One region of the Brevibacillus sp. NPDC003359 genome, then DNA from elsewhere that is predicted to be linked to it. Evidence: riboswitches for the same ligand, from Rfam matches in the RefSeq annotation. Region 1 holds a riboswitch; each other region holds the start of a gene.
What was found. Region 1 has a riboswitch for cobalamin ahead of ACFYU8_RS08490 (ABC transporter substrate-binding protein). Riboswitches for the same ligand answer to the same signal wherever they lie in the genome.
Positions count from the first base shown of each region.

Region 2: linked by a shared signal. The riboswitch ahead of metE (5-methyltetrahydropteroyltriglutamate--homocysteine S-methyltransferase) and the one ahead of ACFYU8_RS08490 (ABC transporter substrate-binding protein) in region 1 are both predicted to bind cobalamin.
Region 3: linked by a shared signal. The riboswitch ahead of ACFYU8_RS09880 (ABC transporter substrate-binding protein) and the one ahead of ACFYU8_RS08490 (ABC transporter substrate-binding protein) in region 1 are both predicted to bind cobalamin.
Region 4: linked by a shared signal. The riboswitch ahead of cobO (cob(I)yrinic acid a,c-diamide adenosyltransferase) and the one ahead of ACFYU8_RS08490 (ABC transporter substrate-binding protein) in region 1 are both predicted to bind cobalamin.

Region 1 covers NZ_JBIAOR010000001.1:1,809,112-1,815,257, reverse strand. The annotation lists gene ACFYU8_RS08515 (manganese-dependent inorganic pyrophosphatase) at 1-603, shown strand, start outside; gene ACFYU8_RS08510 (hypothetical protein) at 668-826, opposite strand; gene ACFYU8_RS08505 (MerR family transcriptional regulator) at 962-1,720, shown strand; gene ACFYU8_RS08500 (pyridoxamine 5'-phosphate oxidase family protein) at 1,775-2,353, opposite strand; gene ACFYU8_RS08495 (MBL fold metallo-hydrolase) at 2,519-3,466, shown strand; cobalamin riboswitch at 3,604-3,752, shown strand; gene ACFYU8_RS08490 (ABC transporter substrate-binding protein) at 3,909-4,886, shown strand; gene ACFYU8_RS08485 (FecCD family ABC transporter permease) at 4,888-5,925, shown strand; gene ACFYU8_RS08480 (ABC transporter ATP-binding protein) at 5,935-6,146, shown strand, end outside.
Region 2 covers NZ_JBIAOR010000001.1:1,049,515-1,055,660, reverse strand. The annotation lists gene nrdE (class 1b ribonucleoside-diphosphate reductase subunit alpha) at 1-103, shown strand, start outside; gene nrdF (class 1b ribonucleoside-diphosphate reductase subunit beta) at 159-1,109, shown strand; cobalamin riboswitch at 1,195-1,392, shown strand; gene metE (5-methyltetrahydropteroyltriglutamate--homocysteine S-methyltransferase) at 1,538-3,829, shown strand; gene ACFYU8_RS04610 (acyl-CoA thioesterase) at 3,853-4,329, shown strand; gene ACFYU8_RS04605 (YcdB/YcdC domain-containing protein) at 4,834-6,146, shown strand, end outside.
Region 3 covers NZ_JBIAOR010000002.1:70,204-76,349, reverse strand. The annotation lists gene ACFYU8_RS09900 (ABC transporter permease) at 1-579, shown strand, start outside; gene ACFYU8_RS09895 (ABC transporter permease) at 596-1,501, shown strand; gene ACFYU8_RS09890 (alpha/beta fold hydrolase) at 1,558-2,328, opposite strand; gene ACFYU8_RS09885 (M24 family metallopeptidase) at 2,453-3,544, shown strand; cobalamin riboswitch at 3,561-3,760, shown strand; gene ACFYU8_RS09880 (ABC transporter substrate-binding protein) at 3,940-4,953, shown strand; gene ACFYU8_RS09875 (FecCD family ABC transporter permease) at 4,978-6,036, shown strand; gene ACFYU8_RS09870 (heme ABC transporter ATP-binding protein) at 6,033-6,146, shown strand, end outside.
Region 4 covers NZ_JBIAOR010000012.1:98,411-104,556, reverse strand. The annotation lists gene cobS (adenosylcobinamide-GDP ribazoletransferase) at 1-649, opposite strand, end outside; gene cobU (bifunctional adenosylcobinamide kinase/adenosylcobinamide-phosphate guanylyltransferase) at 646-1,185, opposite strand; gene cobD (threonine-phosphate decarboxylase CobD) at 1,182-2,297, opposite strand; gene cobO (cob(I)yrinic acid a,c-diamide adenosyltransferase) at 2,294-2,842, opposite strand; cobalamin riboswitch at 3,005-3,220, opposite strand; gene ACFYU8_RS23520 (M15 family metallopeptidase) at 3,404-4,096, shown strand; gene ACFYU8_RS23515 (LeuA family protein) at 4,204-5,622, opposite strand; gene ACFYU8_RS23510 (alpha/beta hydrolase) at 5,648-6,146, opposite strand, start outside.

The sequences.
Region 1 (6,146 bases):
TTCCGTGCCGAGCCGGTTGGATGCACGACAACCATTTTGAAGAAAATGTACAAAGAAAACGGCGTAGATATTCCAAAAGAAATAGCGGGCTTGATGCTTTCTGCTATCATCTCGGATACGTTGCTGTTGAAATCTCCAACGTGCACGGAGCAAGATGTAGCTGCAGCTCACGAGCTGGCTGAAATCGCGGGTGTCAATCTGGAAGCATACGGTTTGGAAATGCTCAAAGCGGGGGCAGACCTGAGCGACAAAACAATCGCACAACTGCTCACACTGGATGCAAAAGAGTTCCAAATGGGCAATGCGAAAGTAGAAATCGCGCAAGTAAATGCAGTTGATGTCAATGATGTACTTGCACGCCAAAGCGAATTGGAAGCGGCTATGCATGCAAACATCGCAGAAAAAGGTTTGGACCTGTTCGTGTTTGTCGTAACCGATATCTTGAACAACGACTCTGTTGCCATCGCACTCGGCAGCGCAACACAAGCAGTAGAAAAAGCGTACCAAGTAACATTGGTGGACAACAAAGCCGTTCTGAAGGGCGTTGTCTCCCGTAAGAAGCAAATCGTACCGATATTGACTGATACATTCCAAGCGCTGTAAGAAATAAGAATGGCTGCCCGTGCACAAGTTGCGGGCAGCCTTTTTCTATGTTTACATTCCTTGGCTAGGGTTGGTTGTGCATCTGGAACAAGGTTTGCTGGTTATAAGCATCGTCACTGTAGTGGGTGATGGCATGTTTATCTCTCGCTTTGAGACTAAGCAGACCTGTTAATCCCCATCCGGCACCGAGTACGGCTACAATGAAGCCGAAGACATAGAGCATCTTAAGTCCCCCCTTGTATGGCTTTCTCTATATTTTAGCAAATTATGAAAATAGAGTAACGCTAATTTTTGTGAAAATGTGTTTGACATTGACGCTCCGTAAATGTGTACGATCAATTTGTCAGGAGGAATGAACATGGAATATACGGTGCAAAAGCTAGGACTCCTGGCGAGTGTCAGCACCCGGACGCTCCGATATTACGATGAAATTGATCTTCTCAAGCCGGCGAGAATCAATTCGTCAGGGTATCGCATTTACGGACAGCAAGAGGTTGATCGATTGCAGCAAATCCTTTTCTACCGCGAGCTGGGTGTGAGCTTGGAGGAGATCAAGGAGATCCTGGATTCACCAACCTTTGATGCTGACCGGGCACTGCTGGAGCACCGTGAGAAGCTCCTGGATAGGCGAACGCAATTGGATGCGTTAATCGCCAATGTCGATTTGACATTAGCACAAAGAGAGGGGACCAAAACGATGAGTGACAAGCAAAAATTTGAAGGCTTCAAGCAAAAATTGATTGACGACAACGAGGCTCAGTACGGAGAAGAGATTCGCGCAAAATATGGAAGTGACCAGGTTGACAAATCCAATCGTAAAATGAAAGGAATGACCGAGCAGGAGTACGCTGCACTTGAGCAGTTGAATGAAGAACTGCATGAGACGTTGGCACAGGCTTTTGCGACGGGAGATCCTGCACATGAGCTTGCCCAAAAAGCAGCTGATCTTCACCGTCAATGGCTCAGTTTTTATTGGGACAGCTACAGCAAAGAAGCTCACGCAGGTGTTGCCGAGATGTACGTCGATGACCCGCGTTTTACCGCTTACTATGACAAGGAACAGCCAGGTGTAGCTGCGTTTCTCCGCGATGCAGTGGTCATTTATACCAGCAAGTAAAGAGGTTTCAATCAAAAGAAGCTGCGAGCAAGGCAGCTTCTTTGCGTTGTACGTTTAGTTATCTCCTTCTGCTACGGGAAAAAGCTTTTGTCCCAAAGGTGTTGGCAATCCATCCATGCTTATTACGTTGTTTTCTTGTTGATAGGCAAGCAGTTCCTGCTCGTCTTTCGCCAGGGTCCATTTCTGAAGGGTTTCGCGTTCTTTTGAAAAGGAGTAGAAGGGGATTGCCCAGCCGCAAGAAGTCTTTACTTCCTGGATGTTTACAGTAATGATTTGACGAGCACCGGGCAGAAGCGGGAAGTCTTTTACGAGCTCATCCCACCGAGGAGTATCTGGGAGAATAACTGATCCTTTGCCGTATAGGCGCATGATGAGAGGGGGGCCTTCAAATGCACAGAACATGAGTGTAATCCTCCCATTTTCCTGAAGATGAGCACTGGTTTCGTTTCCGCTTCCAGTCAGGTCCAAATAGGCGACCTCTGTAGGCGATACTATGCGCAAAGAATCGTAGCCTTTCGGTGAAAGATTCACGTGACCATCTGCGTCCAAAGGAGCTGAGGCGACAAAGTACATCCTTTGCTTCTTGATAAACGCCTCATGCTCAGGTCGTAATTCAGAAAAAAGCTGACCCATTTGCACCCCTCCAGGTAATGGAATTGTTTTTGTTGCCCTCATATTACGATAAAAATATGAAGATTTTGTGTTGTTCATCCCCAATCCGTCCAAAATAGATGGTAAAGTGTAAATATTCCTGCAATATAATGGCAACTCGGACTTTTGAAAAGGAGGAGTATTTACATGCAAGCAACACAGCCAATCTATTTAGGGGAACGCATCCATTTAATAGACGGTTTCGATATGGGCTGGGCGGAACGTACGGGGACATATGTGATCGCGGAAGACGAGCTCACATTGGTAGAAACAGGGCCAAGCCCCTCCGTTCCTTATATCAAGGCCGGTCTCGCCAAGCTCGGTTATACGACGGAACAAGTAAAATACATCATCGTGACGCACATTCACTTGGATCATGCGGGAGGAGCCGGACTGTTTCTGAAGGATTGCCCGAATGCAAAGGTCGTTGTCCATCCAAAAGGTGCACGACATCTCGTAGATCCGAGTCGACTGATTACAGGGGCGAGAGCCGTTTATCATGATGATTTTGATCGTTTGTTTGATCCGATTGAGGCTGTTCCCAAAGATCGGATTTTGATTCGCGGGGATGGAGATACACTAAAGATCGGAGAGAATTGCGTGTTGGAGTTTCTGGATTCGCCAGGTCACGCCAATCATCACTTCAGCATCTATGATCCAGTAAGCCGTGGCATGTTCACAGGTGATACGGCAGGCGTTCTCTATCCACAGCTTAAAAAGGATGGCATACACCTCGTGCTACCATCGACTTCCCCGAATCAGTTTGACCCGGAGGCCGTGTTAGCTTCTCTAAGACGTTATGAAGCTCGCAAGCTGAGTCGCATTTACTTTGGTCATTTTGGGATGTCAGAGCAGGTAGATGACGCGTACCGCCAATTACATGAGTGGCTCCCCGTGTTTGTAGCGGAAGGAAAGTCAGCGCTTGCTGCTGGACAAACATACGATGAGCTGTCTCATAAGTTATTTGAACGAGTCGCTGATCATCTACAGTCACAAGGCATCAACAGTGATCACGATGTTTTCGAAGTGCTCAAGCTCGATTTGCAAGTATGCTCCATGGGCATTCTAGATTATTTGCAGAAACGAGGGAAATAAGCGTTACAATTGCCTGAACCTTTTGTTCAGGCGTTTTTCATTTTTAGGAAGCAAGATGGCGTTCACAGAGTGTTTGTCATTCTTTTTTCATCCAAGGAGTGCTATGATGTAGGATGAGTCATGGACTGTAACAATTTCAAACGTAACAGCAAACAGGTGCCTCGTCTTTATACCAGAAGACCGGGTGAAAAGGGAAGTCGGTGAAAATCCGACGCGGTCCCGCCACTGTAAAGCGGTTTATTCCTCAGCCGTAAGCCAGGAGACCTGCCTGTTTGTTTTAGTGCCTGTTGCCTTCGCGGAAAGGATCGGCCTATTTCAGGAAGCAGACCATTAAGTCTGTTTGCCCTGAAGTGCCGACCCTTTGATTTCCGAACGGAAGCAAGGGTCGATTTTTTTATGGGAAATGACAGTCAATCAGACATGCAGAAAGGAAGTTTACTATATGAAACGTTCATTGCGATTCATGATCCCACTATTGGTTGCAGCGAGTCTCGCAGGTTGTGCGGGTAACAGTCAACCGGCACCAGGTGGGCAAACAAGCGCACCGCAAGAGAACGCGGCCGTGCAGCCTGCCAAACAAACAACGTATCCATTGACCGTCACGGATGCGACAGGAAAAGAAGTGACCTTTGCAAAAGCCCCTGAGCGAATCGTCTCGACATCACCTGCCGAGACAGAGATTTTGTTCGCCTTAGGCTTGGCAGAACGGATCGTAGCGGTTTCAGATTATGACGATTATCCAGATGCGGCGAAGGCGAAACCAAAAATTGGCGGAGTCGTCAAACCGAATGAAGAAGCCATTCTCGCTCAGACTCCAGATATGGTCATCGGCGGGATTTCGATGGAGAAGCCAGTCGCAGACAAACTAAAATCTCTCGGAATGCCTGTCTATATTACCCATCCGACAAAGATGGATGACATCCTGAACAACATTTTGGCGATGGGAGTTATTACCAACAAGCAAGAACAAGCCGAAAAAGTCGTGGCGCAAATGAAGAAAGACATCGCGTACGTTCAAGAAGCAGTGAAAAATGTAAAACCGGAAGAGAAGAAAAAGGTATACTTGGAATTTTCCCCAGGCTGGACAGTCGGTAAAGGCGAGTTCATGGATGAGCTCATCACACTGGCTGGAGCGACAAACATTGCGTCTGACACCGAGGGCTGGAATCCGATCAGTGAGGAAAAGATTTTGCAAAACGACCCAGACGTCATTTTGTACGCGAGCGGCATTACCGATGAAAAGACTGGCGTCAAGCTGGAGGATATGATCGCGAATCGCAATGGCTGGGATAAGATGAAGGCGATCCGTGAGAAACAAATCTTTGGCATGGACCAAAATATTCTTTCCCGTCCTGGTCCGCGTATTACACAAGGCTTGATCGAAGTTGCCAAGGCGATTTACCCTGACTTGGTGAAATAAAATGAAGAAGAGATTGTTCGTATGGGGAGGAGTAAGCTGTCTCGTCCTTCTGGCATCGATAGTCATCAGTATCTCGATGGGAGCGGCACACCTACCCATTTCGCAAGTATGGCTCATCCTGCTCCATCAGATCCCGGGTTTGTCTGAGTGGATCACAGTAACGTGGCCGGAGTCTTCTGAGCAAATTGTTATGAAGGTTCGTTTTCCACGCGTTGTATTGGCTGTCTTGATTGGTGCCTGCTTGTCACTTGCGGGAGCGGGCTTTCAGGGAGTTTTGCGCAATCCACTAGCAGATCCTTTTACGATGGGCGTGGCATCGGGTTCTGCTGTCGGGGCAGCCTTCTTGATCCTTTTTGGCTTGCAAATCACCTTTTTGGGTGCATGGAGCACGCCTGTCGTCGCTTTTCTTACCGGACTGCTCAGTTTATGGATCGTACTGGGCCTCGCGAACACGCAAGGAAAGCTACAAACGGAGACCTTAATTTTGTCTGGTGTAGTGGTGCAGGCTTTTCTTGGCTCGCTCGTTTCCTTTATGGTGTCGCTATCCGATCAGACCGTGAATGAGATTGTATTCTGGCTTATGGGGAGTCTGTCATTTCGCGGTTGGGCCTTCACGTATGTTTTGATTCCGTACTTGGTCATAGGGGGAACGGTGCTCGTGAGCTATGCGCGCTCCTTGAACCTATTTGCTTTGGGGGAGCGGCAGGCTGCGCATCTCGGCGTCCATGTTGATCGAACGAAGCTGGTGGTTCTGGTTGTCTCGACCCTCCTGACTGCAGCGGCGGTTTCTATCGCGGGAATTATCGGGTTCGTTGGTCTGGTGGTACCGCATCTCGTCCGATTGCTGGTTGGTCCTGACTACCGTATTTTACTGCCGATGGCTGCGATCTGCGGCGGTATTTATGTGCTGTGGGCCGACACACTTGCCAGAATGCTGCTGAGTCCAACGGAAATCCCGCTCGGTGTCGTAACAGCATTTCTGGGAGCCCCGTTTTTCGCCTATTTATTGAAGCAAAATAAACGCTTTAGGAAGAGGTAACGTAAGCTTATGATCAATGTGCGCAACTTGCAAAAATCGTATCAGGATGCGCCTGTTTTGCACGGAATCGATTTTTGCGTGGACAAGGGAGAATTTTTTGGCATCATCGGGCCCAATGGAAGCGGTAAATCCACCTTGCTAAAAATCATTTCAGGTGTCATCAAGGCAGATGCAGGAGGCATTTTGCTTCAAGAGAAAAAGCTTCATTCATATCCACGCAA
Region 2 (6,146 bases), 760 kb from region 1:
GGCTCGCTATTACATTTACGCAGCGAAAAAAGGTCTGAAGTCGCTCTACTATACGCGTACGAAGCATTTGACTGTAGAAGAGTGCATTAGCTGCGCAGTTTAGGGAAATCGATTCTTCAAAGGAACAGCATCAAGCAAAAAGAGAAGAGGAACGCCATATGAAAGCAGTCAATTGGAACAGGCCGGACGACGATTTTACGATGACGTTTTGGAATCAAAACATCATGCAGTTCTGGACGGATGATGAGATTCCCCTGTCAGATGACAAGATGTCCTGGATGGAGCTCAGTGCAACTGAACGGGATACGTATAAAAAAGTATTGGGCGGCCTCACCTTGCTGGACACGATTCAGGGTGGGGTAGGGATGCCGAAGATCATGGAGCATGTCGATGGACTACAAAGAAAAGCGGTTCTCGCCTTCATGGGCATGATGGAGCAAATCCATGCCAAATCGTACAGCAGTATTTTTACCACGCTGGCATCGACTGAAGAGATTGATGGTATTTTTTCGTGGGTAGAAAACAATCCCCATCTGCAAAAGAAAGCGGCCCTCATCTCTAAACGCTATCAGGAAATCGAGAAACCGAAAGACTTGTATATGGCGATGGTAGCGTCCGTCTTCCTGGAAAGCTATCTGTTTTACAGCGGCTTCTTCTATCCGCTCTATTTGGCTGGTCAAGGCAAGATGACAAGTAGCGGGGAAATCATCGACCTGATTGTTCGCGACGAGAGCATTCATGGACTCTATGTCGGCGTTCTCGCCCAAGAAGTATATCAGAGTCTGACTGTGGTAGAGCAGACCGCAGCAAAAGAGGAGCTGTATGCCCTTTTGCATGAGCTGCAAGAAAATGAAGAGGCCTATACGACTTCGTTATATACGCAAGTCGGATTAGCTGACGAGGTACATGCCTACGTGCGCTACAACGCGAACAAGGCGTTGATGAATCTGGGTCTCGATCCGCTTTTCCCGGAGGAAGATGTGAATCCGATCGTACTGAACGGCATTCGCACACAGACGAAGCAGCACGACTTCTTCTCGAAAAAAGGAAATGGCTATGTCCGCACTTTGAACGTAGAGCCATTGACGGATGACGATTTTCGTTTTTAGTATGACAAAAATTGGATTCTGTGTTACTGTATGAAAAGAATGTTGCCTTGCTAGTTTTTAGGGGCATTTCACATAACCTTACAACTTCATAGGAGTGGGAACAGGTTCTTTGGTCAGGAAGAATGGCCAAGGATGAAAAGGGAAGTCGGTGAGAATCCGACACGGTCCCGCCACTGTATGAGGGGAGTCAGCACATTTATCGCCACTGATCCAAACGGATTGGGAAGGCATGTGCAGATGATGATCCCAAAGTCAGGAGACCTGCCTGTTTCGACGACACTGCTTAACCTACGGGAGATAGGGAGGTGTTAGGATGCTGTGATCTCAGTGCTTATTTGGCATTTCTAACGTTCTTTTTGATCGTTGGAGATGCCTTTTTTATTGGGCGGATTCAAGACAAGATCGAATAAAGAATGGAGAGGAAGCTCATGAAAAGCAGCAATTTGGGATATCCACGGATCGGGGAGAACCGTGAGTGGAAAAAGGCATTGGAAGCATTTTGGGCAGGCGCCACCGATGAGGAGAGCCTCGTTCAGCAAATGGAGCAAATTCGTCTCCAAAACCTGTTGCGTCAGCAGGAAAAAGGGGGTGAACTGATCCCTGTGGGTGACTTTACGTACTACGATCACATGCTGGATATGGCTGTGATGTTTGGAATGGTCCCCCAGCGTTATGAATACGAGGGAGGCCCGGTTTCCTTACGCACTTACTTTGCTATGGCTCGCGGTTCGAAGGAAGCGGTAGCCAGCGAAATGACGAAATGGTTTAACACGAACTATCATTATATCGTTCCGGAGTTCGGTGAACGACAACCAGCCATAACGGAAAACAAGCCTCTCCAGGCATATTTGGAGGCCAAAGAAAAGCTCGGCATCATCGGAAAGCCTGTCATGGTAGGCCCGTATACGTTTGTCAAATTGTCCAAAGGATATGAGAAAAACGAATTTGAGTGCGTCATGGATCAACTTGTTCCACTCTACATAGATGTTCTCCGGGAGTTGGAGCTGCATGGCGTGGAATGGGTGCAAATCGATGAGCCTGCATTTGTACGGGATGTCTCGGACCATGATCGCGCCATCATCAAACGTATCTATGCGCAAATCGGTCAAGCACTACCGCATCTACAGTGCATGCTGCAAACCTATTTTGAAGCGGTGGATTGGTACGAGGAGCTGGTTTCCTTACCGGTAAAAGGAATCGGTCTAGATTTTGTACACGGAGCGAAGCGCAATCTGGCCAATCTGAAAACACAAGGGTTTCCAGCAGACAAGATTCTCGCGGCGGGAATCATCGACGGTCGAAACATATGGCGTGCGTCTATCGAGGAGAAATGGGAGCTGGTCAAAGAATTAACTGAGATCGTACCACTCGAAAAGCTGTGGCTGCAACCGTCCAGTAGTTTGTTGCATGTACCTGTATCGGTTGAAGCAGAGAGCGACTTGCCAGAGGAAGTCATGCCTGCATTGGCGTTTGCCGACGAAAAGCTGGGGGAAGTACAGTTCTTAGTCCAAGGATTCCGATATGGAAAATATGTGATTTCAAAAGAGATCGCCCAAAATGAAGCGAACTTGCTCAAGGTGGCACTCTCCCCAGCAAGGAATCGGCAGGAAGTGAAGAAGACTTTACGTCAACTGGCTGCTGAAAAACCTGAAAGAAGTGTTCCTTATCTCGAACGTCGAGAGATTCAACAAAAGATGTGGAAGCTACCACTATTGCCAACGACTACAATCGGAAGCTTCCCACAGACGGCGGAGGTTCGCCACGCCCGACAACAGTTTAAAAAAGGTAACTGGACAGTGGAGCAATACGATGCTTTCATTCAGGCGCAAATCAAGGAATGGATTGATATACAAGAAGAGCTTGGTCTGGATGTGCTCGTCCATGGGGAGTTCGAACGAACCGATATGGTGGAATATTTTGGCGAAAAGCTCGATGGCTTTTTGTTCACGAAAAACGGCTGGGTGCAGTCGTATGGCTCGCGTTGCGTGAAGCCACCTATTATTTACGGAGATGTGGAGTTTGTGGCACCGATGACGGTCAAGGAAAGTGTGTATGCAAAATCATTGACCGCCAAACCAATGAAGGGTATGTTAACTGGCCCAGCAACGATTCTGAATTGGTCGTTTGCTCGAGTCGATGTCTCCAGACAAGAAGTGTGCGAACAAATCGCGTTGGCATTACGAAAAGAAGTAGAAGCCTTGGAAGAAGCGGGGATTCACATGATTCAAGTCGATGAACCAGCACTGCGCGAAGGATTACCGCTCAAAAACGAAGAGCAGGAAGCTTATCTCGAATGGGCTGTCAGAGCATTTCGTCTGGCGACCTCTACCGTTGCGCCGAGTACCCAAATTCATACACATATGTGCTATTGCGAGTTCCATGATTTTATGGATGTTATCAGCGAACTCGATGCCGATGTGATTTCGATTGAAACTTCGCGCAGCCACGGAGAGCTCGTGTCTGTTTTCGAAACAAGTACGTATGACAAAGGTATCGGGCTCGGCGTTTACGATATCCATAGCCCCAGAATTCCTGCTGTATCAGAAATGGAAGATATGGTCACACGGGGGGTACAAGTGCTTCCACCCGGTCAATTTTGGATCAACCCGGATTGCGGGCTGAAGACGAGAGGAAGGGATGAAACGGTTCAGTCATTGCGAAACATGGTAGCGGCAACGAAGGCGATTCGGAGTCGTTTGATAGCCCGGTCGCAAAGGTGAACATCATGGGAGGAGCCATACAAATGATGACGGAATCACGACCGATCCAACAATCGAGGACCTTTTTGACGGATCTCGTCTTTCCTCCGGATACGAATCACCACCATACCATTTTCGGCGGGAAAGTCATGGCATATGTGGACAAGATCGCTTGCATTGCTGCGATGCGGCACTGCCGTAAGCCCGTTGTAACAGCGTCCAGCGATTCCTTCGATTTTCTCGCACCAATCAAGACAGGGGAAGCGATCAACCTGGAAGCATATGTAACCTGGACCCATAAGACGTCCATGGAAGTATTCGTGAAGGTGGAGTCGGAGAATTTGTTGACGGGGGAAAAACGGATAACAGCACGCGCCTATTTGACGATGATTGCCCTCAATGATGAAGGAAAGCCAACAGTTGTACCAGGTGTCATACCTGATACAGAGGAAGAACGCATGCAGTATGAAAAAGCAAAAGAACGCCATGTATTGAGAGGGAAGCGGAAGGTAGAGATGTAAGTAAAAATACAATAGATGCCTCCGGTCAGCTTGCTTGCAACAGGTCACCGGGGGCATCTTTATTTTGCATGTTCGCTAAAAATCTTTGAAATACTTGCCCTGTTTTACGCATATATACATCCCTCAGTGTATTCTTAATTACTTTGATTAAAACACAAATGACCCACAAGGGGGTCACTTTTCCACCATACGGGTCACAGATCACCCTTGACGTAAAGGCGGTTTTTTTGGAGTGTTAGAAGTAAATTTAAGCGAAAAAAAGCAGCCTATTCTAGCTTTTGAATTGCTAAAATAGACTGCATTTTTTTGTGCTATTGTTCAAGTAACATTTAACTTATGTGGTACCAACACGTCCTCGTCGATTAACACGAGGGTGTGCTTTTTGATAGGATTATCTTGAAATATTGGAATAATATGTGACACAAACAATTGCCCCTCCGTCTTACCCTTGGTAAGGTCATACCGAACTTATCCACAAATCTGAACACTTTTTGGAGGTGCCAAATGAAACTCAATCCATCGATGATGTCGGTTATAGCGGCGTGCTTACTTGCCTCTGCACCAGCATGGACTACCCATCAACCAACGGTACAAGGAGCAAGCGATGTGAAAAAGGAAGAGACTCAAAAAAATGATTATTCCCAAGATGTTCAGAATTCTCTGGACAAGCTATTTGAGGCGATTCCAGAGTTGAAAGGTTATCGACTAATAGATAAACATTATGAGGAAGACAGCTTTCGCGGTTATCCGTCACCGATCTGGAGCTTGAACTTCACCAACATGCCAAAAACAGATGAAAAAGAAGAGTATGACGCATACTCATCCGTTAGCCTTGAGCTGGATGCGCATACGGGCCGACTGCTTTTCATGGATATCCAAAATCCAGCATGGGCATCAACCGATTATCCGGAAGAAAAGCTTGCCAGAGACAAGGCTTCAACTTTTATCGAGGACTTATTCGGTACGGAAGCAAAACAGCTGAAAGCCGAAAAAAAACTCGGCAGAGGAAAATCAGGATCAGGTGACGGGAAAGGCAACAAGCTGGAATGGGCTCGCTCCACCGTGAAATACCACTCTCTCATCAATGACCTCCCTCTGTCCAACAATTCTATCTCCGTATCCGTTGATCATGCTGGCCATATTATTCGCTATGAAGCGTATGATTTCATCGAACCTAGCAAAGTGAACTGGCCTGATCCGAAAAAAGCGATAACACTTGAGGAAGCTAGCAAAATCTATAAGGACAAGCTTAAGATGGACCTGGTATACGTATCGGAGCCGCCGATTTCCTATGCTCAAAATGGAAAACCGGCAGAAAAGAAACCGATGCTTATTTATCAACTGAATACCATTGGTTGGATCGATGCTCTAACCGGCAAAGTCATAGGGGAAGAAGCCGAACTGGCAGGGGAGGGTTTTCGTGTAAAAGGAGAAGGGAAGAGCATCAAAATAGCTTCCCGCGAACAAGGAGAGAAATGGCTGAAAACACAGTTTGGTATTGATGTTTCAGGTGCGAACTTTGAATACGATGATCACAAGGACAATCTTCTAGAAGGACTTCAGACAATCGAATCCTATCGTTGGATGAACGATTCAAATAAAGGTACGCCTGCATTTGAGCTGGTTAGCCTCACGACAGATGAACAGAGTGATCGGCTCATCGACTTCGATCTGATTTTGCCAGACCAACGAAAAACAGAGCAGAAAATCAGTGTAGAGGAAGCGAAGAAAAAAGCGATCGCAGCACTCGTACCTTATCTTGACCCGGCGTTAACGGAGCTATCGCTTATCGTAGAGACTCCTGAAGCAGATATTCC
Region 3 (6,146 bases), on a different contig from region 1:
CCAATTTTTTGGCTAGGTTTGATGGAGCAATGGGTGTTTGCCCAAGAACTGAAATGGCTGCCATCAGTTGGTCGCGACAATTCGCGTAATCCCGTAGAGGCCATTACGCACTTTAATATACTGGACACGATGATCGCTGGTCGTTGGGATCAGCTATGGGAAGTCATCAAGCATTTGATCCTGCCAGGAATTGCGTTAGGTACGATCCCGATGGCGATCATTGCACGCATTACTCGTTCGAGCATGCTGGAAGTCATGCGTGCCGACTATGTTAGAACCGCTCGTGCAAAAGGGTTGGCACAGTTTTGGGTCGTGTACAAGCATGCGCTGAAAAATGCGATGATCCCTGTCTTGACGGTAATTGGATTGCAAACAGGGTTGCTATTGGGTGGAGCAGTTTTGACAGAGACAATCTTCGGATGGCCAGGTGTCGGTCGTTATATTGTGACCGCCATTGGAAACCGTGACTATCCGGTTATCCAGTCCGGTATTCTTGTGATCGCGACGATTTTCGTCCTGATCAATCTCTTAGTCGACCTTCTGTACGCCTATATCGATCCGCGCATCAAATATCGCTAAGGAGGGACGAAGAGACATGGCACAACCACAATTACAACCACGAGATCAGGTAGTACCTTTAAAAGTGAAGCAAGAAGAAGTAGTCTCTCCTTGGAAGGATGCATGGAGGGCGCTACGCAAAAACAAGCTGGCATTGGTGGGCTTCGGGATTATTTTGTTTTTCATTGCTGTGGCGGTTTTAGCACCATGGATTGCCCCGTATCCGTACGACGAAGGCCAGCTCGTGATGAAAAACAAGCCACCTTCCGAAGAGCATTGGTTTGGGACAGATTACAATGGTCGCGATGTGTTCAGTCGTGTGATATATGGGGCACAAATCTCCTTGTGGGTAGGAACGTTCTCTGTCATTGGCTCCGTTCTCGCAGGGACCTTGCTCGGTCTTATGGCAGGATACTATGGCAGGTGGATCGATACGATCATTTCGCGTATCTTTGATATTATGCTTGCCTTTCCAAGCATTCTTCTGGCGATTGCCGTTGTTGCCATCTTGGGGCCTTCCTTGCAAAACGCCTTGATTGCGATTGCCATCATTAACATTCCGACATTTGGACGCTTGGTACGCGCACGCGTATTGAGCTTGAAGGAAGAAGAATTCGTAATGGCCGCACGGGCAATCGGGATGAAAAATTCCCGGATTATCATGCAGCATATTTTGCCGAACAGCCTCGCACCAATCATTGTGACCGGGACGATGGGGATCGCAACAGCGATTATTGAAGCAGCAGCACTGGGCTTTCTCGGACTGGGAGCACAAGCGCCAGAACCGGAATGGGGAAAAATGCTCGCTGATTCACGTCAGTACATTCAGAAAGCACCATGGACCGTTATTTTTCCAGGGCTCTCCATCATGCTGACAGTTCTCGGGTTTAACTTAATCGGGGACGGCTTGCGCGATGCACTCGACCCGCGGATGAAGAGCTAGTCAAATTGAAAAAAGACAGAAGGGGCTAGAGGTACCGTCCTTCTGTCTTTTATTAGTTATCCTTCTTCCATGAAGGTGCGGCACAACTGATTGAAAGTAGGAGCAGCTTTCGTGATGACTTGATGCTTCACGTTAGGGATCATCTCGAGTTTTACTTTTGGCAATTTCATGGTAAGCATCTGCGCATAATGGTGCATCCGTTGATCTTGTTCGCCATAGGCAAGTAAAATCGGAAGCTGGATGTTGCCCAGACGCTCCGTACATTGATAACGATGTCCGGCAGCGTATAGGTATTTCAGGCTGGCGGGATCTGTTTTGGAAGCATGCAGCGTCCATTTCGCCCGCATTTCTGGGTCATCGACATGTGAGGAACTAATCGAACGGGCAAGAAGAGGGACTCCGTGAAGCATCGACAATGCCTGCCCCATCCACAATCGTCCATGTAAATACAGATCATTCACTTCAGAATAACCGCTCACCAGTATGCCGCCTTGTACATGATCCGAATAACGAAGACAATATTCAAGAGCGATAGAGGCGCCTTGGGAGTACCCCAAAATAAAGGGACGCTCAATGCCGAGTGACGGGATCAGCTTATGGAGCTGTTCTGCTAGTTCTCCAATGGAATAGGGCTTCTCCATTGGGGAACTGTCGCCATGTCCGGGCAAATCAGGGACAATGAGCTGATACGTATCCGCGAGAGTTTGCTGATAAACAAAATTGACAGAGCCTATACATGGCGCATGGATACACAATAACGGTGTGCCTTTTCCCGATATGTGGAAAGCAAACTGCTTGCCATCCTGATGGACGAGTATTTGTTCCATTTTCTGATTCACCCCAACCTTAGGTTGTCCGATTCGAGGTAGATTTTTCAACTGAACTCTTCTTTTTTTTGTGGGGAAGTGGTATTCTCGCAATAGAATAATTCGTGAAAGCAGGGTGAAGAAGTTGTTTCAAGAGCGCATTTCGAAGCTCCACACGTTTTTGACAGAGCAAGAGCTGAACGCGGTGTTGATTACCTCTCCCAAGCACGTATACTATTTGACCGGATTTTTTACAGACCCGCATGAACGTTTTATGGGTCTCGTTATTCCTGCTGAGGGAAAACCTTCCTTAATTGTACCTGCTCTTGATCGTGAGGCAGCAGCAGAGGCTTCGTTCGTTCAAGATATCCATACACATACCGATATCCAAAACCCGTATGAAATCCTCAAGCAAGTGTTGCCAGCCAACTTGACGAAGCTCGGCATTGAAAAAAGTCATATGACTGTCGAGCGCTATGAAGCACTTGGACAAGTTGTTCTGGCGTCGAGCTATGTGGATGTAGAAGAGCCGCTGCGTGAAATGCGTTTGATTAAATCTGCAGATGAAGTAGATCGTTTGAAGCACGCCGTTCAATTGGTCGAGGATTCCTTGCGGGAGACGTTGAAAAAAGTTAAGACAGGCATGACCGAGACAGAGATCGTAGCTGAGCTGGAATTCCAGATGAAGCGCTTGGGTGCGGAAGGTCCATCCTTTACGTCCATGGTATTGGCAGGGGAGAAGTCGGCACTGCCACACGGAAAACCAGGAACGCGCCAGGTTCAAGAAGGCGACTTGCTTTTGTTTGATATCGGAGTAGCAGCGAACGGATATGTATCCGATATTACTCGTACCTTTGCTGTAGGCGAGATTAGTGCCCAGCTTCAAGAAATTTACGAGACGGTATTGGCTGCCAATGAAGCGGCAATTGCTGAGATTCGTCCAGGTGTGACTTTTGCGCATTTGGATAAAACCGCTCGCGATGTCATTACTGCAAAAGGTTACGGTGAATACTTCATGCACCGTCTTGGGCATGGACTTGGCATGGATGTCCATGAATATCCATCTGTTCACAGCCAGAACCAAGAAGTGCTTCGTCCAGGGATGGTCTTTACGATCGAGCCGGGAATCTATCTGCCAGGTATTGGCGGCGTACGGATTGAAGACGATGTATTGGTTACAGAAACGGGCGTTGAAATCTTGACGCAGTTCCCGAAAAAACTGACTTCTATCAACTGATGGATGAATCGCAACAATTGAATAAGTATCGAATGGTGCTAGATGGCATATGCCATCAGCTTAAAAGGGAAGTCCGGTGAGAAACCGGCGCGGTCCCGCCACTGTAACGAGGAGCGCCTAGCGAATAGCCACTGTTTTTTGCGAGACAAAAAATGGGAAGGTAGCTGGGGGTGTTGATCCGTAAGCCAGGAGACCTGCCATGCGATCATATACAATCGACCCACGAGGATGGGGCAGATGTGGAAGCAGTCTATGAAAGGGCGCCCTTGTGCCTGCACATAGCTGTGTCTATGTTTGTCGTGCACCTCCCGATTGAGTATGGGGGGGTGCTTTTTTTGTGGGAGCATTTGGGATCACGTCATCATTACATACAGAAAAGGGGATTACAGATGTTTATGACAAACAGAAAAAACATAGTAATGAAAGGACTAGGTTTCGGCATCATGACAGCTGCTATGCTTTTGGTTTCGGCATGCGGCTCCACTACGACAACACAGGCTCCAGTCAAAACAGAACAAACAGCTGCACCAACAGCAGAGAGTAATCCTGTAACGCTCGTCAATAATGGCATCGATATGACTTATCCAACAGCACCTGAGCGTGCAGTGACATTGAACCAACACGTCACCGAAATTATGCTGGCATTGGGCCTCGCTGATAAAATGGTCGGAACCGCTTACCTAGACGATAAAATTCTTCCGGAGTTGAAAGCAGATTACGATAAGGTTCCGGTACTGTCTGACAAGTATCCAACCAAAGAAGTGTTGATGGCAGCGAACCCAGACTTCGTGTACGCTGGATGGAAAAGCGGATTCGGTGAAAAGGGCGTAGGATCGATGCAGGATTTGGAAAAGGTCGGCATCAAATCGTATCTGCAAGCGTCATCTACGATGCCTGGCCCGACAATTGACGATGTATTTGCGGACATTACGAACATTGGACGCATTTTCCGTGTGGAAGACAAAGCCAATGATTTGATCAACAAAATGAAGAGTGAAATGGATCAAACCATTAGTAAAATAGGTAAAGTGGACAAGCCGCTCAAGGTGTTCGTGTACGACAATGGGGAAGATAAACCATTTACAGCAGCAAACAATTACATGACGTCCTTAATCAAAACAGCGGGTGGCAAAAATATTTTTGACGACATTCAAAAGGGTTGGGCAGAAGTTAGCTGGGAAGAAGTATTGAGTCGCAATCCAGACGTCATTATTATCGTAGACTACGGTGACAGAACAGTTGATCAAAAACGCAGTTTTCTTTTGAACAAAAAGGAATTGGCAGATATACCGGCTATTAAAAATCAACACCTGATCGTATTGCCATTGTCTGCTGCTTCTGAGGGCGTTCGAGCACCGATTGCGCTGAAAATTTTGGCGGAAGGTCTCTATCCGGATAGCTTCAAATAAAGTACGCCCCTTTAAAGGGAGGGAATGGCACTGCAGCAGATTAAATTACCCTATATCATCATTACTTTACTGATCGGGCTCTTTCTCTCGATTACGTTTGCAATTACATTGGGCTCGGTTGAGATCAGACCGACCACAGTATGGAAAATTGCTTTGTCGAAAATCCCGATGTTCACCGAATGGATTGAGGTAGACTGGTCCAAAGGGGAGCAGACTATCATTTGGGATATCCGCTTTCCGCGTGTGCTCTTGGGAGCGATTGTTGGTGCAGGTCTATCTGTCGTGGGAGTAGCGATCCAGTCCTTGGTACGCAACTCCCTGGCTGACCCGTACGTGTTAGGTGTATCTTCAGGTGCTTCGGTTGGAGCTACCTCGGTCATTATATTCGGTGCATTTAGTATGTACGGGCAGTACGCGCTATCCTTTGGTGCTTTTACAGGCTCGCTTGTGTCGATTATTCTCATTTTTACGCTATCCCGTATCGGTGGGCAAAATTCAACAGTACGCCTGCTTATGGCTGGAATTGCGATATCTGCGATCTTGTCGGCGCTCACCAGTCTCCTTGTTTTTTCGGCGCCGAATGAACACGGGATTGGTACCGTCCTGTTCTGGTTAAGTGGCAGTCTGGCTGGCGGTAAATGGGAGTATCTGACCATTCCTTCGTTGATTGTGGTTATTTGTCTGATTGTATTAATGGCTCAGTATCGTTCGCTTAATGCGATGCTGATGGGCGAGGAATCAGCAGGGACATTGGGGGTTAATACGGTGCAGTTCCGCAAGTTTCTCCTGGTGATCACGGCCTTGCTGACGGGCGTAATCGTTTCTATCGCGGGATCAATCGGTTTTGTCGGATTAATGATGCCCCATATCGTCCGGGTGATGGTCGGTTCAGATCACCGACGTGTTCTGCCTGTCAGCGCTTTGTTTGGCGCGATATTTCTCATCTGGGTTGATGTAGTCGCCAGGCTCGCATTTGCACCGGAAGAGCTGCCGATTGGTATTTTGACAGCGCTGTGTGGAGGGCCTTTCTTTATCTGGCTGATGTTGCGGAGTTCTTATTCCTTTGGAGGTAGCGGACGATGAATTTACTGGTTGAGAATATATCGGTCGAGCTGGAAAAAAAGGAAATCCTGCACAACGTTAGTCTGGAGGTGCGCTCCGGTGAGTTTGTGGGGCTGATCGGGCCGAATGGC
Region 4 (6,146 bases), on a different contig from region 1:
GCTTTTTGGCAACCGAGCGTGAAAACAGTAGAGCGAACACCAGCGACAGGAAAATGGCTGTAATGACCTGCACTCCCCCAAGATACCAACCTGCGGCAAACAAGACGATGTAGCTCACGATGATAGAGGAAACGGAAAGCCCAGCACTGATGCCATTTCCGATCCCTTTGTCCGCCGAAAGATACGACCAGAGCTTGATCGACAAAAGCACATGTGTCCGCGCTGCTACTGGTGCTACGATCAAAAAGCTGCCCCATCCCGGATGCGCCAGCTCAGCGACTGCCCCCGCCTTGATTAGCAACAGCATAATCGCAGCAAGAACGCCCATCGCACCTACGCGACTATCCTTCATGATCTCGAGTATCCGCTCTCTTGGTCTGGCGCTGCCAAGTCCATCCGCTAGATCCATCCAACCATCCAGATGCAGACCACCTGTCACATAAACCCATGCGACCAACGTCAAAACAGCGGCGAGCCAAGGACTAAATAGCAACAATCCCGCCTGATAAACACCCCATAGCAATAAACCTATGACCAAGCCGACTGCGGGATACCAGTTGACGCTTTTTCTCCATGCTTCCTCTGAAGGACGCAGACACGGAACCGGAATACGGGTAAAAAACGAGATCGCGTGTAAAAATGCATTCATCCTTTGATCCTCCACGGTATCCCCGACAAAACTGCGTAGACGGCGTCCGCTTGTCGCGCACTTCTCTGATTGACATCGCCCAGCACATCCGCGAACCATCTGCCCAAACGACTCAAGGCTACACCGCCCAATCCGACCTCGCTAGTGACGGCAATTACTTTTTGCGGGGAATTCTGCACGAGGAACAGCCATGCCTCTGCTTCCTGCAACAGGGATTGCGTGTGTGATGCACTTCTCCATTCCGACTCATCCACGCTCATCAACCGATTACTCACCCAGGTGGACAGACAATCGATCAACACCACATCATATTGCTCACTGAATGCGTGGTAATCGGTCAATCGCTCTCCTACCTCCACACAGCCCCATTCCAGCGGACGACGTGCCTGATGCAGCTCAATTCTCTGCTTCATTTCATCATCCCAAGCCTGGCCTGTCGCCACGTACAGGACTCGACTGCCCAACGTCATCGCAAGCTCTTCCGCGTAGCGGCTTTTTCCTGAACGGACACCACCTGTTACCAGCACCAAGCTCATCGCTGTTCACTTCCTTCCGCATGGACCTCGCGGAGCGCTGCCAGAAGTCGTTCATTTTCCTCTCGTCCACGCACTGCAATTCTCACATCATGCGCCGTCAAACCTGGATACATCGCGCAATTGCGGATCAGAACGCCTTTATTGCCGAGCCGTGCCTGCAACTGTTCTGCTGGCAATCCTTCCGGCGAACGCAGCAACAAAAAGTTCGCCTCACCCGGCCATACCTGCCAGCCCAACTCACTGCGGATGCAATCGTTCAAATACGCACGTTCTGCTTTTATGAGCCTGCGCGTTTGTTCCTCGTATGCCCGCTCTTGCAAGCACAGTTCTCCAGCCAAAAGGGCCAGTGCATTCACGCTCCAGCTCACTTGCTTCTGGCGCATCTTCGCAATGACATCCGGATGCGCAATCGCATAGCCCAGGCGCAATCCCGGGATCGCGTACATTTTCGTCATCGAACGCATCAAAATCACCCGGGGAAAGCGCTCCAGCTGCATCATCAATGTATACTGACGCTCCTCTTCCACAAAATCGAGGAAAGCCTCATCCACGATGAGCCACGTATTGGTCTCTTTCGTCCATTCCGCCATTTGGTGTAGCTCATCCGGTTGATACAGGATTCCCGTCGGATTGTTTGGCGACCCGACAAATACGAGGTCAGATTGCGCAAAAAGAGTGTGCAGCTCTGTAGGATCGGGCTTGTACCCGTTCGCTTCCTTCCCGAAGCAGCCAATGACACGAGCACCATACTGCTCGGAAAGTTGCGCGTATTCCGAAAAGCATGGATAAACCACACCGACTGTTTTCGGCGAAAGACCGAGAATGGCCAGGGCCATGGCCTCCGCTGCACCATTGGCAGGCAACAACCATTCCTCCGACACTTGCAGCCGTTTCGCCAGCGCACGACGAAACACACGATGTCCAGGGTCTGGGTAATGCGCTACAGCAGCCAGCGAAGCCAGCAGCATCTCACGAACGTTTGCTGGCATCCCCAGCGGATTAATATTGGCACTGTAATCCAGAAACTGGCCAGGATCTCTCCCGAAGCGCTGCGCTGCTGTCCATACATCTCCGCCATGACCGTACGTTTCGATTACACCTGCGCTTGTCAAAACTCTACCCCCAGCACAGCCGGAATCCCTTCATCGTAGTAATGCTTGATTGGCTTCATTTCTGTCACCAGATCGGCTATGTCCAAAATCTCCTGCTTCGCGCTTCGCCCCGTAATGACGAGATGGATATGACTTGGCCTATTTTGAATCGCTTCCAATACATCGGACAACGGCAACACATCATCAATCGGGAAGCGGTCAATCGCCAATGCATTATTCAGCTCATCCAGAATGACGACGTCGTACTCTCCGGAAGCGAGCTTTTCGCTCGCAAACGCCCACGCTTCTTTCAGTGCCTGGCGATGCTCCTCCGGTGTCTTCGTCCAGGTGAAGCCGATGCCCTTTTGCACAATCTCGATGCCCAATTTATCAAAAATAATCTTTTCTCCGTACGTACGCTCCGGCGACTTGATGAATTGAACCATCAGCACCTTTTTCCCGCGCCCTGTCGCCCGCACAGCCAACCCGACTGCTGCCGTTGTTTTTCCTTTGCCGTCTCCTGTGTAAACAAGAAGTAAGCCCCGCTTCTTATCGTTTTTCTCCATCGTTACCACCTCAAAAAGTGACGTATTTTACTCCGCTGTTTGATCCATACTTTCCGAAGCCAACAAAAAAAGCGCTCTGTTTCCCCCAGTACGTAAGGAAAAACAAAGCGCGGATAGCCGAATGCAACAATCCTCACCTCTTCCTTTGACCCGAAGGAAATCAGTGTAAACATAAAACAGGCAGGTCTCCTGGCTTGAGGATCATCGCTCTTCTTCTCCTTCCCGCTCCCGGATGGGCAGTGGATGGCATGATGCCTTGAAGAACAGCTACTCTCTTACAGTGGCGGGACCGCGTTGGCTTTTCACCAAACTTCCCTTTTAACCTTGCTCCTGCGAATCGGTTTCGCAAAAACAAGGACCTGTTTCTCTTCCATATGTAAATGTCATTCGTTTCGTTGACAAGCACTTGCTTTAATAATAGCAAAAGCTACCGAGGATTCAAGCAAAAGCTGCCGAATCGTCGCAGGTCTCTATTTGCAGAAAATTTCATATCATCACCGTTTACTTACCTGACGATTTTCGTTACCCTATTGGCAAAACATTCGAAAGTGGTGAGCAGTCATGCTATTTCCTCCTATCCCCAAAATAACAGACATGGTCCTGCCAAGCCCACTGCCGATAAGAGAATGCGGCGAACCGATGATCCCACTCTCTTCCCTTTCTGCCCAAATCACGGTCTATCCAGCCTACTACCACGAGGGCTATGCCGGAACGCAGCCAGATGCTTTTTTGCGAGAAGGGGCAACACACAAGCTCGCCATGGCAGCCGCGCAACTGCCTGTTGGCTACAAGCTCGTCGTATTGGACGGCTGGCGCTCGTTCGAGGTACAAGCATCGTTGTATAATCGTTTCTGTGAAGCCTTACTTTTACAAGGCTGGCAAGAAGGTCCCGCCCTCACGGAAGAATCGAGCAAATTCGTCGCTTATCCAACAACAGACCTCTCCAAACCATCCCCTCACCTATCCGGTGGCGCAGTCGATCTGACTATCGCAGGACCTGATGGCTGGCTGGAGATGGGGACAGCCTTCGATGATTTCAGTGAAAGGGCTGCGACTCGCCATTATGAAGAACTCGTAGAACCCACACAAAAAGACATCGAGATTCGAGACAATCGCCGATTGCTCTATCATTTGATGACCGCTGCCGGATTCGTCAATTATCCGAAAGAATGGTGGCATTTCGAATACGGAACGCGCACCTGGGGTCAAAGAACGCAGCAGGAGCCTATTTATGGCGGAGTTTTGTCCATGTAACCACAAATACTCAGGCATTCAGCCGAAAAAGGCATGAGCCCGGTCGATACCGTACTCATGCCCAGATGGCCGCTCACTTTTCAAACCTGAACAAATTCCTATACCAATTAGGTCACTGGCACTTTCGCAGATGATGTTGAAGCCAATAGGCTCTTATTGTATTCAGGTAACAATACCATATTGGTATATGTACCGCGACCTGACACATAATGATAGGAATGTTCGACACCTGCCGGGATAAAAATAGCGGCTGGACTCTCAACAGTCTTCTCTTCTTCACCGAGTTGAACATGACACACCAGGCCAGTGCCATCAGGTGCGTCTCCCCAAAAGAGGAAGGCACTGTCACAATGATGCGCATGCCTGTCCACGTGTTTTTCAGGAGCACTGGACAAATCACATAATTCAAATATCCTTTGGATCACATAGAATGAGGCTCGCTCATCCACGCGCGAATCCATCATAACCCAGCGTATGCCTGGACCGTCACGGTGATACTGTAGTTCTGAAGCCCCTTTGGGAAACGGCTTTCCTACCTGTAGGGAAACAGGCAGCTTTGATCTTCCCAATGGAGGCCGCTTTTCTTCGAGTAGTCGTGTTCTTCCGATTGTTTCCGGTGGAAATGGCTCATACGATTCGGAATTTCTCTTTACTGCTTGGACATGGTAAGCCGATGTATGCGTAAATGCATTTTGCCCAACGATAGGACGCAGTTCATCCGGTCTATACCCTGTCGTCAGGCGTATCGCTTGCGCAAGCTCCGGAATTCTTTCCAAAGAATAACGATGATCATTTCGTAGCTTTTGCAACACAACAGTAAGCTGGATCAAGTCAGTAATGCCAGCTCTTTCACCGATTCCCAAAATTGTCGTATCGATGACAGAAGCTCCTGCATCAATAGCCGCCAGCGCATTCGCTTGAGCAAGACCGAAGTCATTATGCAGATGGACTTCAATTTCGCACCCAAATTCCTCTATGGCACGGGTTACCATATTTTTGCATACTTCAGGTTCCCATATCCCGACAGTATCTGCCAGACTAATCCGATCTGCGCCTGCCTGCAAAGCGATATGACCTAAGCTAGCAATCTTCTCCCACTCTGTCCGTGAAGCGTCTTCAATCGTGAATCTAACCTTTAAGTCAAGCTTTTTTGCTTCGATAACAGCTTGTCTGACTTTCTCTTGTATGTCACTTTCCTGGTGATGGCTGAATTTTGTTTGGATAGACACATCATTAATAGAAGCCCATATCCCCACCCAGTCGGCTTTGGCCCGCTTTGCTGCATGTACTTCTTCAACAGTAGCTCTCGCATGCATTAATATTTGCGCTCGTCTTGCTGATTGCGCCACTTTTAGGCAGATTTCTTCATCCAGGGCAGAAATTCCTGGATGGCCCACTTCTATGAGATTTATATGAAAACTTTCCAAAAGATGCAGTATTCGGATTTTGTCTTCACATGTGAAACGAACGCCTGCCTGCTGCTCTCCTTCTCGCAGCGTTGCATCCAAAATTTGAAACGGCTTCATATCCAGCACATCCTTACAGGTATACTTACTTTTTCAGGAATCGGTCTGTCTCACGCAAGAGTTGATCACGATTTTTTTCATACAACACCCAATGTGTTGCGTCTTTGATAACCACTTCTTCTTTTTCAGATGCATTGGTCAGCTTAGTGAAGAGGGACTTATCGGCAAAAAAGTCCAGATCTCCGCGAATGATCAACACCGGTGTCGTAATTTTAGCTGCATCAAAAATAGGTTTGTCCGTCCAGATGTAATACAGATCTACTAGCGGTCCCATTGGGCGACGGATGGATTGTTCGGGTTGCTTGCTGCTGTTAGGATCAGAGTTTACGAAGACCTTGGATACAGCCTTCATTGCCTCATCAGAAACCAGATCACGCTTATCTAGCATCATGTGCCAATGGTGCATGGCCTTGTCAAACTGGACAACCTGATACGCTGGTAATTGGGGATTGATTTCACCTGGCTTCCCCTTTGCTTCAAATGGAGTTGCCATCAAAGGCAAAGAAAAACCATGCATAACACCA